Regions from separate parts of the Paenibacillus sp. PDC88 genome, predicted to be linked through region 3. Evidence: predicted binding sites of a transcription regulator. Region 3 holds the regulator's gene; each other region holds the start of a gene.
The links. Region 3 encodes LexA, which represses DNA repair genes until DNA is damaged. Its sites were predicted from a motif close to CGAACATATGTTCG; they were not measured.
Positions count from the first base shown of each region.

Region 1: BLW49_RS02970 (YhjD family protein) is a predicted target of LexA. The motif match lies at 1,266-1,279, and genes of this name have one in related genera.
Region 2: BLW49_RS23780 (YhjD family protein) is a predicted target of LexA. The motif match lies at 1,838-1,851, and genes of this name have one in related genera.

Region 1 covers NZ_FNNT01000001.1:665,429-671,091, forward strand. The annotation lists gene BLW49_RS02960 (N-acetylmuramoyl-L-alanine amidase family protein) at 1-294, shown strand, start outside; gene BLW49_RS02965 (divergent polysaccharide deacetylase family protein) at 269-1,057, opposite strand; gene BLW49_RS02970 (YhjD family protein) at 1,305-1,676, shown strand; gene BLW49_RS02975 (carboxymuconolactone decarboxylase family protein) at 1,747-2,121, opposite strand; gene BLW49_RS02980 (hypothetical protein) at 2,192-2,410, opposite strand; gene BLW49_RS02985 (hypothetical protein) at 2,513-2,839, opposite strand; gene BLW49_RS02990 (xanthine phosphoribosyltransferase) at 2,952-3,521, opposite strand; gene BLW49_RS02995 (YkvI family membrane protein) at 3,707-4,762, shown strand; gene BLW49_RS03000 (glycosyltransferase family 4 protein) at 4,774-5,663, opposite strand, start outside.
Region 2 covers NZ_FNNT01000010.1:115,465-121,127, forward strand. The annotation lists gene BLW49_RS23765 (LPD1 domain-containing protein) at 1-477, shown strand, start outside; gene BLW49_RS23770 (aspartyl-phosphate phosphatase Spo0E family protein) at 504-677, shown strand; gene BLW49_RS23775 (hypothetical protein) at 787-1,674, opposite strand; gene BLW49_RS23780 (YhjD family protein) at 1,894-2,277, shown strand; gene BLW49_RS23785 (DNA polymerase IV) at 2,274-3,545, shown strand; gene BLW49_RS23790 (YolD-like family protein) at 3,542-3,883, shown strand; gene BLW49_RS23795 (DnaA N-terminal domain-containing protein) at 4,347-5,333, opposite strand.
Region 3 covers NZ_FNNT01000002.1:368,623-374,285, reverse strand. The annotation lists gene BLW49_RS08340 (FixH family protein) at 1-201, opposite strand, end outside; gene BLW49_RS08335 (HAD family hydrolase) at 270-1,052, opposite strand; gene BLW49_RS08330 (hypothetical protein) at 1,096-1,611, opposite strand; gene BLW49_RS08325 (DUF896 domain-containing protein) at 1,660-1,863, opposite strand; gene BLW49_RS08320 (LysM peptidoglycan-binding domain-containing protein) at 2,025-2,393, opposite strand; gene lexA (transcriptional repressor LexA) at 2,573-3,205, shown strand; gene glnA (type I glutamate--ammonia ligase) at 3,472-4,800, opposite strand; gene BLW49_RS08305 (MerR family transcriptional regulator) at 5,019-5,435, opposite strand; gene BLW49_RS08300 (methionine gamma-lyase family protein) at 5,521-5,663, opposite strand, start outside.

The DNA.
Region 1 (5,663 bases), on a different contig from region 3:
AGCAAGAAATCTCGCACCCATGGACCCATTGTGCTGCATCAGCAGGAAGCAAGAAGCTATATGCTAGCAGATTCTATCCAGCAATCACTGAACGAGATGTATGATACCAATCGGCAAGTTGAATGGGGCAAGCCCTTTTACCTGCTTAATCATGTGAATAAACCCTCTGTTATTGTGGAAGCCGGATTCATCAGCAATCCTGAAGACCGCTCTGTCCTAAGCAGCAAAGCAGGTCAAAAGAAGATTGCCCAAGCGATTAGCTCAGGCATTATTTATTACTTGTCGGTAATGTAGATTCTGGAGTCCATTGCCAGACCTGCTTGACCATCTCACTGATACTCATGGTTTCAATCTGACCAGACCAGCGATTAATGGAGTCTCGGATCACACCTGCTGTCAAATGACCTTGCGTTCCTACGTGACCGATCATTACACAGGTGTCCTGAGTCTCCAGCTTTTGTTCTGCGAGCTTCATCTGTCCAGTAATATGAGAAATCGAGTGATGATCATCCAGGAAGATATGATTCTCTACAGGCGGGAGCCCCTTCTGTACAGCCAATTCGGCCACAACGGACTTATGATCTGTTTTGCTGTCGACGAAGAACAGACCTCTTTCCTTACATACATCAAGCACGATGGACATAATACGCCGATCTGTCGTAATTTTCGAGCCCATATGATTGTTCATTCCAATGGCATGAGGCACATTATCAATCGCAGCCTCTACTCTTTTCCGTACCTCTTCATCTGACAGATCTGAAGTAATCGCTCCTGGTCCGAGCCATTCCCTCCTGCCTCTATGCGGCTCCATCGGCATATGAACGAGCACATCAATCCCTTTTTGGTGCGCAAGCTCAGCATCTTTTTTCGTCGTAGGCAGAAACGGCATAATTGCGACATTTACCTTCTCCGGTAAATTCATGATTTCTTGTGTCCCCTTCATCCCGTTTCCCAAATCATCAATAATAATCGCTACCTTCTTCAGAGGCTCAGCATGTGCAGCAAATCCGTCCACATTGATACATCCCATGCTTACAGTGAGCATTATCACGATCATTCGCAAACTTCCCCATTTAAAGGAAGAGAGTACTTTCTTTTTCAATCTTCTTCTTCTTTGCTTGCGTATTGTCATCGCTATAACAGTCCTTCGCGCTAAATTATTGAAGATATATACATTATTTGAATAAACAAGACGAATTATGTGAGATTTTTTATAAATAATGCAGGCATGAAGTTGATAAAACCAAGCTCATTAGCATAGAATAAGAACATAAGTTCGCTTTTGCAAACAAGGAGGGACCCTGATGACATCGGAAATGCTACCGGAAGAACATACACTGATTAAGAGCTATCTTCAGCTCTTGATGGTCATCAAAATTTTTAACCGCGATCTTCAGGTGATGAGTAGCCATGCGGGTTTGAAGACCCCTGAGCTGTATATGGAGATTATCCGGGCGGGCATCGCTCGTGTAGCTGTATTGCTTGAAGAAGTAGAGGAAGAATTTAGACGAATGGATATACATTTGAACAGAGTCAATTTATACGATGGTGAAATTCAGGCATTGGCTTCTATACGGGGACATCACGTTCACATCCATATTCCATGGACCATATATAAAGATGAGCTGTATAAACGGATGCAAATATATCTAGGAGGCATACCCCTCATTTTATAATAAAAACCACCGCAATCTATGCCTGCGACTCAAGAAAAACTTGAGTTGAGCATCGATTCGGTGGTATTTGTTAGTTGTTCAATGCAGCTTGGACACGCATAACGCCTTGAGATAAAGCATGTCCACCGCCGATCGCAGCAGCTACGGCAACCGTCTCCATAATTTCTTGCTTGCTGGCCCCTTTGGAGAGCGCTTCTTGCACATGATATAGGGTGCACACTTCATTATTGGCGAACAAGCCGATTCCGAGCGCAACGAGCTGTTTTGTCTTCAAATCGAGCTCGCCTTCCTTAAAGCATTCTCCCGTAAAATCATGATAGGACTTCAGGACATCCGGCAGCGTCTCTGACAAGTGCCCGATTTGATCCTTATACGCATGAACCTTATTATTGATTAATGTCACATCAGCACATCCTTCGTCAAAAGAATTATATAGACGTATCATTGGTACTTTCTCCACTTGGACTATATCTATGCCGATCTTTGACGAGGTAATTTTTGGACTGATCTGCAGCTTACAGCTCGGTCGGTTTTTGTCTGGGCTCTGAATAGAGCTGAATGCTATAATTTCGATCCAGCTTAACGACTCTGCGGTTACGCCGGCGAACAAGAATCTGGTCGCTGCTCCAGGCAACAATAATGCCGATGACATCATTACTCTCCAGATCATCCCTCACCACACGAATTCGCTCACCTGATTCACGCAAATGGTTTAATTCCTCATCACTTATCATGAGTATCCCCTCCAATACATCCCTATTATTTGTACAAAAAAAGACCTAAATGCGCGCATTTAGGTCTTACGTTGTTATTTACGTGATAAAACCTTATATTGCTTAACGTGAAGCGTGCTCTTTACTGTCATTTTTCTCAAACCAGAAATCAAGCACCTTCGCCGACATTACCCGTTGCTCAACATACTCTATCTGATGAGGTGTAAACTGCTCTCTCCATGAGAAGGATAATTCTTCACACAGGTTCACTACTGTTAGAAGCTCCGACCATGCGACGTAACGTTTATACCAGAAGAACTGAGGATGTTCAAGCATATAGGGATAAAGGTCATCAAACTCCGTGTGCTTACAATCAAGGGCCCGTTCAAAATGAACTTTGGATTTGACTAACTTGTCAAGGAAAAACTGTTCGTTTGCTTCTTTCCCCATTGTTGTTGCCTCCTCTCCCTACTCTTATTTCATTATAAGCCATTATCCTGCCCCGTGCAAAGATAATGAGCAAAAATTAGGCCATTCTAATAAAAATTACCCATATATGAACTTAAGCAAACTTTACGAATCCGTCTTTGAGTGATTCGATCTTCACAAGAGATTCAACCCGAATCCCTTGTTCACGGATCGCACTCGCTCCGGACTGGAAGCATTTCTCGACAACAACACCAAATCCGGCAAGCGATGCACCGGAACGCTCAACGATTTTGATGATCCCTTTGGCCGCATCCCCGTTTGCAATAATGTCATCTATAAATAATATTCGATCCTTCGGATCTATAAATTCCCGCGATACCATAATATCGGTCACAATACCCTTCGTAAAAGACGGCACCCGTTCACAATAGGCGTCAGGATCGGCCAGCAGCGTCTTCTTTCTTCGTGCAAACACAAGCGGTACTCCCATATGAACCGCTGTTGCGAAGGCCACCGGAATTCCCGAAGATTCAACAGTGACAATTCGAGTAATGCCCTCCGCTTCAAAACGCCGAGCGAACTCTCGTCCCATCTCCATCGTCAATTCAGGGTCAATCTGATGATTAAGTATAGCATCCAGCTTCAGCACCTGATCCGATACGACAACACCCTGCTCTACAATTTTTTGTTTTAATATTTCCATGCATATGACCTCCCAGCCTATCCTATGACGTAAAAGTATCACACCTCACCAGCTTCTTTCAAGAAGTTTATCTTCATTTCAGAGTCGGGTCATGTCCAAGTGGACAAGTGCATACCTTGTAAGAGGGCGTATTTACACCCATGAAGGTGCTGCTCTGGCATTTGTAGATAACAAGGAGGAGAAGCATGAGACAGAGTACCAAGGTGCTGCAAGTCGCATTCACCTATGTTGGAACTATTGTTGGTGCGGGATTTGCCACCGGACAAGAAATATTGCAGTTTTTTACCGAATATGGGAAATGGGCAACTCTTACAATATTACTGTCCTGCCTGCTCTTCGTTTGGCTGGGTACCAAAATGATGCTGGTGGCACATGATACCGGAGCTAAATCATACGAAGATCTAAACAGCCACTTGTTTGGCAAAAATGCAGGAAAATGGATCAGCTTCTTCACCTTGTTCGTGCTGATTGGCGTTAATAGTGTCATTCTTGCAGGAGCAGGCTCGGTGTTTATGGAGCATTTGCATCTGTCTTATCAAACCGGACTGTTAATTACGCTTGTCGGCACCTATCTTCTGCTTGGACGAGGAATTCATGCCATCCTGCAGATGAACAGCATCGTCGTCCCGCTTATGATGACACTATCTTTATTCATCCTTTTCCACACCACGGGTCATCCGGGCGCAGCCAATTTTGTGAGGCTGGAACCCGATCGCAGCATGTTCGCAACTTGGCTGTCACCCATTTTGTACAGCTCATTCAATCTAGCTATGGCACAGGCCATTCTTGTACCGCTCGGCAGTCAGATCACCGACAGACGCGTCATTAAATATGGCGGAATACTCGGGGGAATCGGAATTGGGTTCATGCTCATGACAGCCCATTTTGCCATGTCGGCGTATATGCCTGGCATCAAGCAATTTGAAGTTCCCATGGGAAGCATTGCATTCGCTCTCGGCGCAGCCATACAGCTCATGTATATTTTTCTGATTTTCATGGAAATCTTCAGTACTTTTGTTGCCGATATTTACGGGATAACCTTACAGGTACGGGAGCATCTCAAAGTATCGCCTAAGCTCATCACTTTATTTATTATGCTGTCCTGCTTCTTGCTCAGCCAATTCGGCTTCAGTTCACTTCTGTCGATCTTATACCCGATCTATGGAACGCTGGCCGTCGTATGGGTAGCTCATTTGATCAAGAGCCCGCTCGGGTCCTTCAAGAATAAGGACAATAACTAACACAGCTGGTGTCAATTCGCAGGCTCAAACTTCAAATACAGCTTCTTCAGCATATGAACAGACCTTCTTAGAGAATATTCAGTTTTCGCCTTTTCGCTCGCTGATCGGGCAAGCTCATAGCGGTATAGAGGATCCTGGATGACCTTCTCCAATGCATCTGCTAGTGCTACAGCATTGTCTTTGGGAACGAGCAGCCCGTTAACACCATCCTCAATTTGTTCGCTTATACCCCCAACATCAGTCCCAACTAACGCCAGTGAGCTCAGTGCTGCCTCGGCAAATACGGAACCAAACGCTTCAGCTCTTGATGGGAGGACGAAGATGTCAAAGAAGGGGACGAACTCTTCAGGATGAAGGGTGTAGCCATAAAATATCGTTTCATTGTAAATACCGAGCTGCTGGGCCAATTCCTCCAGTTCGGAACGGATCGGACCATCTCCAATGATATGAAGTACATAATCATGACCCCGTTTTTTCAGTTCGCAGCAAGCTTCAAACAGCACATCAATCCCTTTTGCCGGAACGAGACGGCACACTGTTACCAGCTGGGGCACCTCATTCTCATGAGGAATCGGCTTGAATCTTTTCTCATCAAAGCCATTCGGCACGATCCCAATTTTTTCAGGGGATTTAACATAGGGCGACATATATGTGCGGAACGATTCGGATACGGTTAACATGCAATCGGCCGCATGTTCCAGCTCACCATAGAGAGAGGTTAAGAAGCGATGCTCTAACCCATTCTCTTCTATTTTGCCATTCAGGATCAGTTCCCGCTCATAGCTGGAGTGAATGGTTTGAATCAGCGGCGTTGCTGGAAAAGCCTTCTTCATCGCCAGTCCTGCGATCGGATGATGTGCATGGATCAAATCATAGGGCTTATGTATGCGAAGCTTGATCC
Region 2 (5,663 bases), on a different contig from region 3:
CTCCCGCTTCCCCAGAGTCGTTATTACGACAGAATTAAAGGGGCATTGGCGTTAAATAATTACGATATAAGTACTGCATTACAGTCCTTGATTGGCCGATATCGTATAAAGAATAATCAATGGATGGATATTGCCATTTTATATTGTAATCTGCTAAAGGAAGCAGGGAAGGAAGTACCAAAGAGCTTCTACATTCCCTCTGATGAAAGCCTATTTTATTCCGATGCTAAAAACATGGGGGCATACTGGCGTCGTGACCATGAGCTCTTTGCAAGAGCATTTGAATCATGGATTGAAGATGAATTGTCAGCGGCTGGTATGACTAACTCGTATTTAGTATATGGAACACAGTTTGGTAGTCCTTACCCGTATGGTGAGGAGAGGCAATTCATTAATGCTTCTTTCCGCAAATGGTGGGAAATCATGCTGCAGCTAGAAATCTTCACAAATGAACGTCTCTGGCAGAATGCGAATTGATAACTCACAAAATGGGGGGATCCGGAATGGCTAGAACCTTGAAAGAGTTACTGAGGGATATAGAGAGGAAACGCGAATGTTTAAATAGAGCTGAGAAGCGACTAGGGATTAAGTCACCATATGTTCTTAAAAAGTCCCAGGAGCTTGATGCATTGCTAAATGAATATGTTGCTAGAACCACAGCTTGCAGGGAGAAATAAAAAGTTTTGGGAACAGGCAGGATAATATCCGCTTGTTCCTTTTTATATGCTTTTTTAGAGTCCCATTACATAGACTACGAATCTGTAAGAACAAAACAAAGTAAGGACACTAAACGCTCCTTATAATATATTGGTCTACTTTCATTTGAGTGGTCTGTTCTATAACATATAGGTTATTGTTTTCAAGCACTAGTCTCAATTGTAGTGCGTCTGCCATACTATCTTTGAATAATGTTTGGATCAATTGGGGGTTTTCACGTATGTCTTGTTCGAGTCGACGTATATCATTGACTGTTCTCTTGTAACTGCGCACATCATGCATAGCATCTCTCGATGCAGTAATTCCAAGTCCAGGTGGTGCTAGTATAATTGCATTGCCACTGATGTCTTTTAACTCGAGCATCACCGTGTACCCTTTTTTTCGTAGCTTTTCATGATTTTCTTCAGTGATCTGATACTGTAATTCTTTAACTCCTTTAAAGATATATGGCTCTATTAATTCTGGCCAATTATCATAGACCGTTTGCAAAACTGATTTATCTGTCCATGAACCATGTTCGTAAACATTAATCAAATAAGCTTCATTTTCGTTTAAATATAAAAACAACACGGGGCCTGTCCTCGCAACGTAGTTACCATCTTTTTCGTCTGGATGATCTCCAAGATGAAGATGGAGTACCCCCCAGTCGTTAAACATGCCATCAAAAAATGAAATTTTGTCAACCATTTTACTGAGATAGGGGGATATATCCTGCCCGTTTTCAAGTACATCTATTAATTTATCAAAACCATTTTTTAAATGGAGTGGGCAATTGAATTCTTTAGCCAGATGTAAACGACGCTTGCGAGTTACTCCTCCTTTTTTTCTTAGATATGTAAAATATCTGATTACTAGTAGATCTTTCTGTGTCGACTTTGAAAAACGAAGTCCATCAGCTACCATATCCTCGATGATAATGTCTTGCCAATCCGAGACTAGATTCATTTCAATATTCACTGGTCCAACACCTACTTTGACCTTATTCGACCATTCTTTTTAAACAACATAAACTATTCCTCTAATGTTATCAAGCTAAATATTAATTGAGTAAATAAAATCCACTGATTTCATTCCAGAAATCAAAACAAGCTAAAATCCTCCTTAATTTTACATTGATAAAAGAACTAATGTTCGCATATAATACAAACAAATGTTCTTAATGTGGGGTGGATAGTAATGTTGAGTATTGGGCTAAATTCAGACGATATCAAAATTGTTAAGGATTATGCTTTATTGCCGATACTACTCGATGTACTGGAGAAGGACTGGGAACTCCTTTGTCGGTCCGATATCAAAACCTCGGAATTGACTCGAGTGATGATTGAACGGTTACAAAATGCGGCAATGAGTGATTTAACCGCAGCTCGAAAGCTAATGCGAGAAAAGAATTTAAAGGTGTATGAGTATCGTAAGACCAATCATGGCGTTGAATTGCAGTATGTAAGCAAGGGATACCATAGAAAGTTGTCTATGCTTTGGGGACTGATTGAAGCAGAAATTGAGCAACGTTCATACAACTACCTTGGGTTTGAGATTGCAGAAATGGGAGAGCAACTATGAAGACGAAAGAGCGAGTCATTATGTTAGCTGACTGTCAGTCGTTCTATGCCAGTGTTGAAAAGGCAGAGCATCCGGAGTACAAAAATCGGCCGCTCGTTGTTGCTGGTGATCCTGAAAGACGTTCAGGAATCGTATTGGCTGCTTGTCCCATTGCCAAATCTAAAGGAATAACTACTGCTGAAAGACTAGGGGAGGCACTGGCTAAGTGTCCGGACCTTGTGGTCGTCAAACCACGCATGCAGCGGTATATCGATGTCTCAATGCAAATTACTGAAATCTACAAGTCTTATACGGATTTGGTGGAGCCGTACAGTATCGATGAACAGTTTTTAGAAGTAAGCGGGAGCCTGCACCTATTTGATTGCACACCTGAAGAATTGGCCCGTTTAATACAAAATCATGTCCAAGAAGCAACAGGAGTGTACACCAGATTTGGAATATCCAATACTAAAATACTTGCAAAGACCGCGTGTGATAATTATGCGAAAAAGAATGCTGCAGGAGTCTACACTTTAACAAAAGAGATGCTACCAGAGACATTATGGAAGCGACCTGTCAGCGACATGTTTATGGTAGGGAGCCGAATGAAACGGCATCTTACAGTAATGGGACTTACTACGATCGGAAGTGTCGCTCAAACGCCATTATCCAGGCTTAAGGATATGATGCGTCGTAAGTTCGGAAAAAATTCGGACATTCAGGCAGAGATGTACTGGAGAATAGCCAACGGGATCGATGATAGTCCAGTGCGCCCTGGCACTCACCAAGATGCACCTAAATCAGTCGGCCATATGATGACCCTGCCCAGAGACTACGGAACCATTGATGAAATTAAGGTTGTTCTGCTGGAGTTGACTGAGCTAGTCTGCCAACGCTGCCGTACACTTGGATTAATGGGGAACGTAGTGTCAGTAGGATGCTTAGGCGCTGATTTTGACCGACCTACAGGCTTTTCTAGGCAACTTAAAATGGAAGACCCGACGAACATAACCAATCAAGTTTACCAATGGGCCTGCAAGCTGTTAGAACAATTCTGGGATGGATTCCCGATTCGTAGGGTGGGTATCAGTTTGTCTCAGCTTTCACCTGACAATGAATACCAGGTATCCATGTTTGACTCCTGTCGTGAGAAATCTATGGCTCTTGAACGAGTTACTGATGCTCTAAAACAGAAGTACGGGGATACAGTTGTCATGCGCGCTGTTTCCAAAACGGCAGCGGGTCAAGCGGTCGACCGATCTGATAAAATAGGAGGTCACTTCAAATGACAACTCGAAAAAAACTCGAAGGTAACGGATTATGGGAGTCAAGTCGAATGATGCTCCCGGAGCATAAAGAGGTAATAATACGGCAGCAGGTTGAAGAAAACAAAAAAACAAAACCAATTCTAGATTCCCAAGAGGTAGAGCTCATCCAACTCGCACTTGCAGAGTCTCTTCATCAACATCGGCGTATAAATTTGCAATTATATGATGAATATAAAGACATACATCTGAGCGGGTTCGTTGTTTTGATAAATGCTTACAAAAGGGAATTTAAATTTGTCACTAATCGAGATGAATGGCATTGGGTAAGTGTTCAGGACATCGTTTCAGTTAGCTCATAATCTAATGAGAATTTTTTTAAGATTGCTAAATAACTAACTAGCAATCTTTTTTATTTTTTATGCATATCTTTTTCATCCATTCAATAATGTTGTAGGAGTATAATATCGTTTTTCTTACTTGTAGTGCTTCTTTCGTTTTTTTTAATTGTATTTATTTGTTCTCAAAATATGAGATAGGGTCTCTCAACATCTGATCCAAACTCTCTCAAATCTTCAGAGAGGGCCTCTCAGTTATTGACTAGCGAATAGGCCTTTCAAAATTTGAAAGGCAGCTTCTCGAAAATTGAGAGGCGAGATTTATTAGTTAAGCCGCCTCTCAAAAATTGAGAGACGAAGCTCTTCAAATTATTATACCCCGCTACTCAAATTTTGAGAGGCGGCTTCTAAAAATTTGATAGTCGGCATTTCAGATTTTGAGAAGCGGACAATTACATAAAAAAAACAGACCATGAGGTCTGTTTCACTAATCTAACTGTACACAATCAAAGTGTATCTCGCTGATATCGCAGGCAAAAGGCAAGACAATTTGTAAAATCGTATCTTTATACCGTTCTCTTAGCCAATCCCTTGTAAAGGGGACTGGAGAGTATACTGTAAGCACTTGTCCTCGCTTAATAGCAAAAGTATTTTTAAACCAAGTATCGAAAGAAGGACGGGAAAGATTTGTACTTATTCCACTTAATACTTGATCCCATAACTTTGTGTCTTCATCGGTACGCTCTTGTTCGAGTAAGCTTATCTTGTTGAGTGCTTCCTTTTCCAATTGCAGCACTGATTTTTCTTTACGTACTACAGTGCCATGTTTAACAACATCATCATAAATCTCTAAGTAGTCAACGGCTGGGTTCAGGTTGAGAAATTGATCAAAATTCGCAACAATCCCCTGCATGTACTTATCGTGATCAAGTTTTAATTCAGTCGGAAGCTGCTCATAGAGCTCCTGGGGCAGGAAAGGGACCTGCTTACGAACCTTATAGAGGGGACTTTCCTCCATATTATTCATGTCTGCATTCTGAACATTAAAGACAAGTACGAAACCATATCGCTCAAGATTGCCTAAAAACTTTTTAATCGTGTTTCGACTCTTGTTCATTTTCAAGCTAATTAGTTTGAGATCTGGCCAGCAATAATCCTTATCCCCATAGCAGTATCGTTTCAAATGAGCATATAGAGCTACACCCTCAGCACCGAGAAAATGACTCCAATAGTCAAAGATATAATTACTCAGAATAGTAACGTGACCATCTACATAGGGAATAGGCTGCCCGTGCTTGTCCAAGCTGAACTTACGAACATTCTCTTCTGTAATATAGATTTTCTCTAATTCTTTTTCGGTGTAGATTTGTTCAACACCGTCGACTTTTCTTACCTTAGATGTCTCTGTACCCGTTGGCCGATACCGATAATACATTAACTTATGTTGTGTACCTTTTAGGTTTTTGTCGATCATAAAAATACTCCTCTAACGCCCTATAACCAAAGCAGGTGAACTTCACAGAGTTTTGAGACTATGATAAAATAGCCATAATCTAAGCAATGTGAATGAAGTCCTTACTTCCTCACATTTACTGTCTTATGCTTGGCGGCCGCGGACAGCAAATGTTGACTAGAATGAGGGCTTTATTTTTTTATGTAGCAGCAATTCAATTCATTCTAATATATATATTAATATATTACCTTCAAAGTTCTACATATTTCCACTCCTTATTTTGTGACAGAAAAATAAATTATGAAGAATTGAAAAAAGCTATGTCGCATACTGTTTGTTTATAGATATTGT
Region 3 (5,663 bases):
GGTTTCATTCAGGCTTATCTGTTGACTCGACGCACTCAGCTTGACATCAATCGGTTCCATGAGAGCAGCCGGCTCCGAAGAAGCTTCAAATGAGCATCCTGAGATTAGAAGACATAGAGTTAATATAATGAAACCCGTCGAGATTTGACGCTGGATAGGATTGAAGTTGTTCGATGGCAAGAAGAGTTTCAATATTTTCATCTTCCTTCCTGTATTCTAGTAAAAAGAAAACCGCCGCTGCTCTGCAGCAGATGCGGTTACTTGGAAGATTATATCATTTGTTTTATTTCAGATAAATGCTTTATTTCTACGTCTGGAGTGAAGGCTTCCTCGTTCAGCTTGTTATTACGATTAATCCAAACCGCTCTGATTCCAGACGCAAGAGCTCCCTTAATATCTGTAGTGAGCTTATCGCCAACCATCAGCGCTTCCTCCGGAGATACATCCAGCAATTCCAAAGCATGCTTGAAAATAGAAGGATCCGGCTTTCCTTTGCCAAATGTACCTGAGATCACGATATGATCAAAGTAAGGAACCAGATCAGGAACCCCATCCAGCTTCTCTTGCTGAAGAGCAGGGCAACCATTGGTTAACAAGAGAAGCTTCACTTTACCTTGCAGTTCAGCCAGCGTCTCTAACGTCTCATCATACATGTAAGGACGGTTTCGGCGTTCTTTACCGAAATGCTCGGCTAGCTCCGCTCCGAGTTCCGGCTGATTAATACCCAGAGCAAGAAGACCCTTGGTCCAAGCATCTCTACGGTAAGTAGGAGCAATTTCTTCAAGCTGCTTGAATTCAGCTCTGTCACTTCCATTAAAATTAGCCCACAATCCTTCAAAAGGGTTAATGCCAATCATTTTTGTAAAAGCAAACGTTTCATACGATTCATACAGCTTCCTTGCTTCATTGCGGACAGAAGTCTCCAGTTCATGAGGATCAACGCCTGTTTGCTTCGATGCAACTAGACATGTTTCATAAAAAGCTTCCTCTACACTCCGCTCATCCCATAAGAGTGTATCATCCAAATCGAATAGCACTGCTTTGATAGACATGCTTCTCTCTCCCCCGAAAGTATGGTATCGTATGTTAGGCTTCTTACTTCACTCTCTTATCTTCGACAGGTATTTGATGATTCTGTGCGTATTGCACAAGTCGTGCTCCCATCGCTTCTACATCGTATAGATTAAGCAGTTTGCTGAACACCCAAGGACCGCCTTTACCGTTGCGCTCAACAATGACAGAACCTTTTTCCAACACAATTTTCTTAATATCCTCTGCACCCATGGAACGTTCTCTGCTTAGCTTAATCGTCTTAATCCGCTTCTTACCGACTTTGAGATACGGCCGGCGCATAAAGTACATCAGAGCAAGTCCAAGATAAAGCGCAAATACGACCCAATCAAATGCCCCTACTCCACCTGTAGTCAAGCCGCTAAGGGTCAGGAACATAAATGAAAGGACAACGAGTACAAATGGGAACAAAAAGGCTCTTCCTTTAAATACATCCTCTTGTTCAACACCAGATCCGATGGATGGCTGGCCTCTTTTTTTACGATCTTTATTAATTTTCTGCTGGTTTTTCTTCACTGATCTTTCAAATGAACTCGCCATGAGTATCCTCCTTCAATCTATAACAAAAGCATGTACCTATTTATTGAATCATTTTCCTTTTGAATAAGTGTCGCCGCTTACATCGTCCACAATTTCAATGGATTCCAGCTGCTGACGGAAGTTGCTGCGGATGTTGTTCAAATAGATCTCTCTAAGCTCAGCCCGTTCAGTCAATTCTGCATCATTAAGCCCGGATTCCTTCTGCTTGCGGGCAAGCTCATTAATCCGCGCAACTAGACTTTCAATATCCAACTTTCTTCCCCTCCAAAATGCATAGTCTCTTTAACTTTGACATGATTAGAAAAGGTTGTCAAGGTAAATACCTGTATAGTCAGCATTTGATACAGAATAAAAAAAGACGCAGATCAAGCCGCGTCCTTAGCATGTAATAAATCATAAACGAATTATGCATATCAATCAAAATATGGGAGCTTTAACAGCTGTCCTGTTTGTATATGAGAGCTGGATAAACCATTAATATGCTGAATTTGATTAACATAATCTCTTATATCCATACCTTCCGGCTTATGCTCTGTACCGATCGCCCATAAAGTATCGCCAGGCTCCACAACAATCTTCTCGTATGCTACCTCTTGACCCGCGTCTGCAAATACCGTCATGAAACCCGTTAAGCTCAGAAGAAGGATTGAAGCTATCAATATCAAACGGATTATTCTGTGCTTGTTCTTCTTCATTATAATATGTATTGTCTCACCCAAATTATTATTAGTCGATTCATCTGTTCTAGAATGTATGCTGTGATAAGTGCTGTATTTAAGCATTATTCCAACCTCCAAACGTTTGTTCTCATTCCTTACAGAACTCACTATAACACGAACATGTGTTTTGGGCAATAGTTTTTGAGAACAATTGTTCTGTATTTTTTTAGAACTAATGTTTGTACGAACGGAGGTTCTATGCTATAATTTTCCCAAACGTTATTATGTGGAGTTGATACGGTATGTCGAAGGTATCCAGCAGGCAGTTAGCAATTCTGGAGTTTATACGCAATGAAGTCCGATTGAAAGGATATCCGCCGTCCGTAAGAGAGATTGGTGAAGCTGTTGGTCTGGCCTCCAGTTCAACCGTTCACGGACACCTGGATCGTCTGGAGAAGAAGGGGTTAATTCGTAGAGACCCTACTAAACCACGGGCTATTGAATTGCTTGGTCAAGATGATAGTGATGATAATGTTCTTCAATTTACGCAGACAGTTGCTCGTGTTCCTGTCGTTGGTAAAGTCACTGCTGGTATTCCGATCACAGCTACAGAGAATATTGAAGATTATTTCCCACTGCCGATGCAATATGTTGGCGAGGAGAAGGTATTCATGCTATCTGTTGTCGGGGACAGTATGATTGAGGCGGGGATTTCGAACGGTGACTATGTTATCGTCCGCCAGCAGCAAACAGCGAATAACGGAGATATCGTCGTCGCGATGACGGAAGATGATGAAGCAACCGTTAAGACGTTCTATAAAGAGAAGGACCATATTCGCTTGCAGCCAGAGAATCCTACATACGAACCTCTCCGGCTTACGAAAGTAACCATTTTGGGTAAGGTTATTGGCTTGTTCCGTGACTTCCTTCATTAATTTGCCATTCTTTTATTTCTAGTATAGTATGTACAAAGCCGAGATCTTCTTGAGAAGATCTCGGCTTATTTTGTAGTAAGATGTAAGTAGTTTCTGAAATACTAATATCCAGCATGCTCTCTACTCGCCTACTCGGGTGATTAAGCACTGCATTCAGTCGTTACGAGCAAGAATTTGAAGCCTACTAGTCATAATATTGTTTAAATTGTTTTCTCACCAAAAAAAGAAAAACCCTTGAGCGCTTAGAGCGCCAAGGGTTTCCGGTTTTAGTAAAGCGTCAAATATTGATCGCGTTCCCATTGATGTACTTGTGTTCTATACATGTCCCACTCGATTTCTTTCAGTTCATAGAAGTGAGCCAAGGCATGGTCTCCAAGCGCCTCAGTGATAACTTCGCTGCGGATCAGCTCATGCAATGCTTCCTTCAGATCGGCTGGGAGTGAAGGAATACCTTCTTCAATACGCTCTTCTTCAGACATGATGTAAATGTTGCGGTCGATTGGAGCAGGTAGACTCAGCTCACGGTTAATTCCATCCAATCCGGCTTTGAGCATAACAGCCAGTGCCAGATAAGGGTTCGCAGCAGGGTCTGGATTACGTACTTCAACACGAGTACTCAGCCCGCGGGAAGCCGGAATACGGATCATCGGACTACGGTTACTTGCAGACCATGCTACATAGCAAGGTGCTTCATAACCAGGAACCAAACGTTTGTAAGAGTTCACTGTCGGATTCGTAATTGCCGCCATAGCACGTGCATGCTTGAGAATACCAGCCATATAGTGGCGAGCTGTCTTGCTGAGTCCCAAAGTATCGGATTCATCATAGAATGTATTCACATTGTCTTTGAATAGAGATTGGTGACAGTGCATACCCGAACCATTCATACCGAACAGCGGCTTAGGCATAAATGTCGCATGCAGACCATGCTGACGAGCAATCGTTTTGACAACCAGCTTAAAGGTTTGGATTTGGTCAGCAGCCTTAATGGCATCGGCGTATTTAAAGTCAATCTCATGCTGCCCAGGAGCAACCTCATGGTGTGAAGCTTCAATTTCAAAGCCCATTTCCTCAAGTGTCAGCACGATTTCACGACGGCAGTTCTCTCCAAGATCGGTAGGAGCAAGGTCAAAATAACCACCTTGGTCATTCAGCTCTTCCGTTGGATTACCATTAGCATCCGTACGGAACAGGAAGAATTCAGGTTCTGGACCTACATTCATCGAAGTGTAGCCCATTTGCTCTGCTTCTGTCAGCACACGCTTCAGAATACCGCGTGGGTCCCCCGCAAACGGAGTTCCGTCCGGCATATACACATCACAAATAAGACGCGCAACACGATTCTCTGTTACCCACGGGAAAATAACCCATGTGTCCAGATCCGGGTACAAGTACATATCTGATTCTTCAATACGAACGTAGCCTTCAATGGAGGAGCCGTCGAACATCATCTTGTTGTCGAGTGCTTTCTCCAGCTGGCTTACGGGAATTTCAACGTTCTTAATTGTTCCGAGCAAATCGGTAAACTGCAAACGAATAAAACGTACATTTTCTTCTTTCGCTATGCGGAGAATGTCATCTTTTGTATAACTCACTATATCCTCTCCCTCTTCTTCTTAAAAGTATCAGCTACAACAAGTATTGCTATTGCAGATTGATGATATACCGCAGATAACGCCACTACAGAGCTGCAAGAAATGATGGGTCCCATTCATTGTCACAGGCAAAGGATAAGATGTCAAGAAAGCGATTACGATCGCTTAAGCCTTCTTATCCTGTTATCCTTATACCCGTTCCCCTTCGTTAACTAACATCACTTCTTATTAAAAAATCTTGACAGCTCGCCTTGAATCAGGGATACCTGCCCTGGGCGTTTACCGCCAGACACCAGCTGCTGCTTGAGTAAACGGTGGAGCTGTGAATCAGACAGCTCTCTGCGCTTCACTTCGGTGTCCGCTGTGATGATCGTTGCTTCCTCTGACTCTTTCGTGACAGGATTCATCACTTGTTTGATTCCAGCTATGTTTACACCCTTCTCAATGAGGGCTTTAATCTCAAGCAATCGTTCAACATCATTAAAAGAAAACATTCTTTGATTGCCCGAGGTACGTGCAGGTACGATCAAATTATGCTGTTCATAGTAGCGGATCTGGCGTGCAGACAAATCAGTAAGCTTCATCACAATACCAATTGGAAATAAGGCCATGTTTCTGCGTATTTCGTCACCCATCTCGTTCATCTACCTTCCAAGTATTCTAAGATATCATCATTGTACATTTTTATGATACCAAGTGTCAATGATGTGTTAGGTAAACTTACAGTAAATTACGATTTTTCATCGTTTGTAACGCCATGAGCACACCGTATTTCACATGAGAATAAGTAAGTCCGCCTTGCATGTAGCCAATATAAGGCTCGCGAATCGGCGCATCAGCCGAGAGCTCGAGACTGCCTCCTT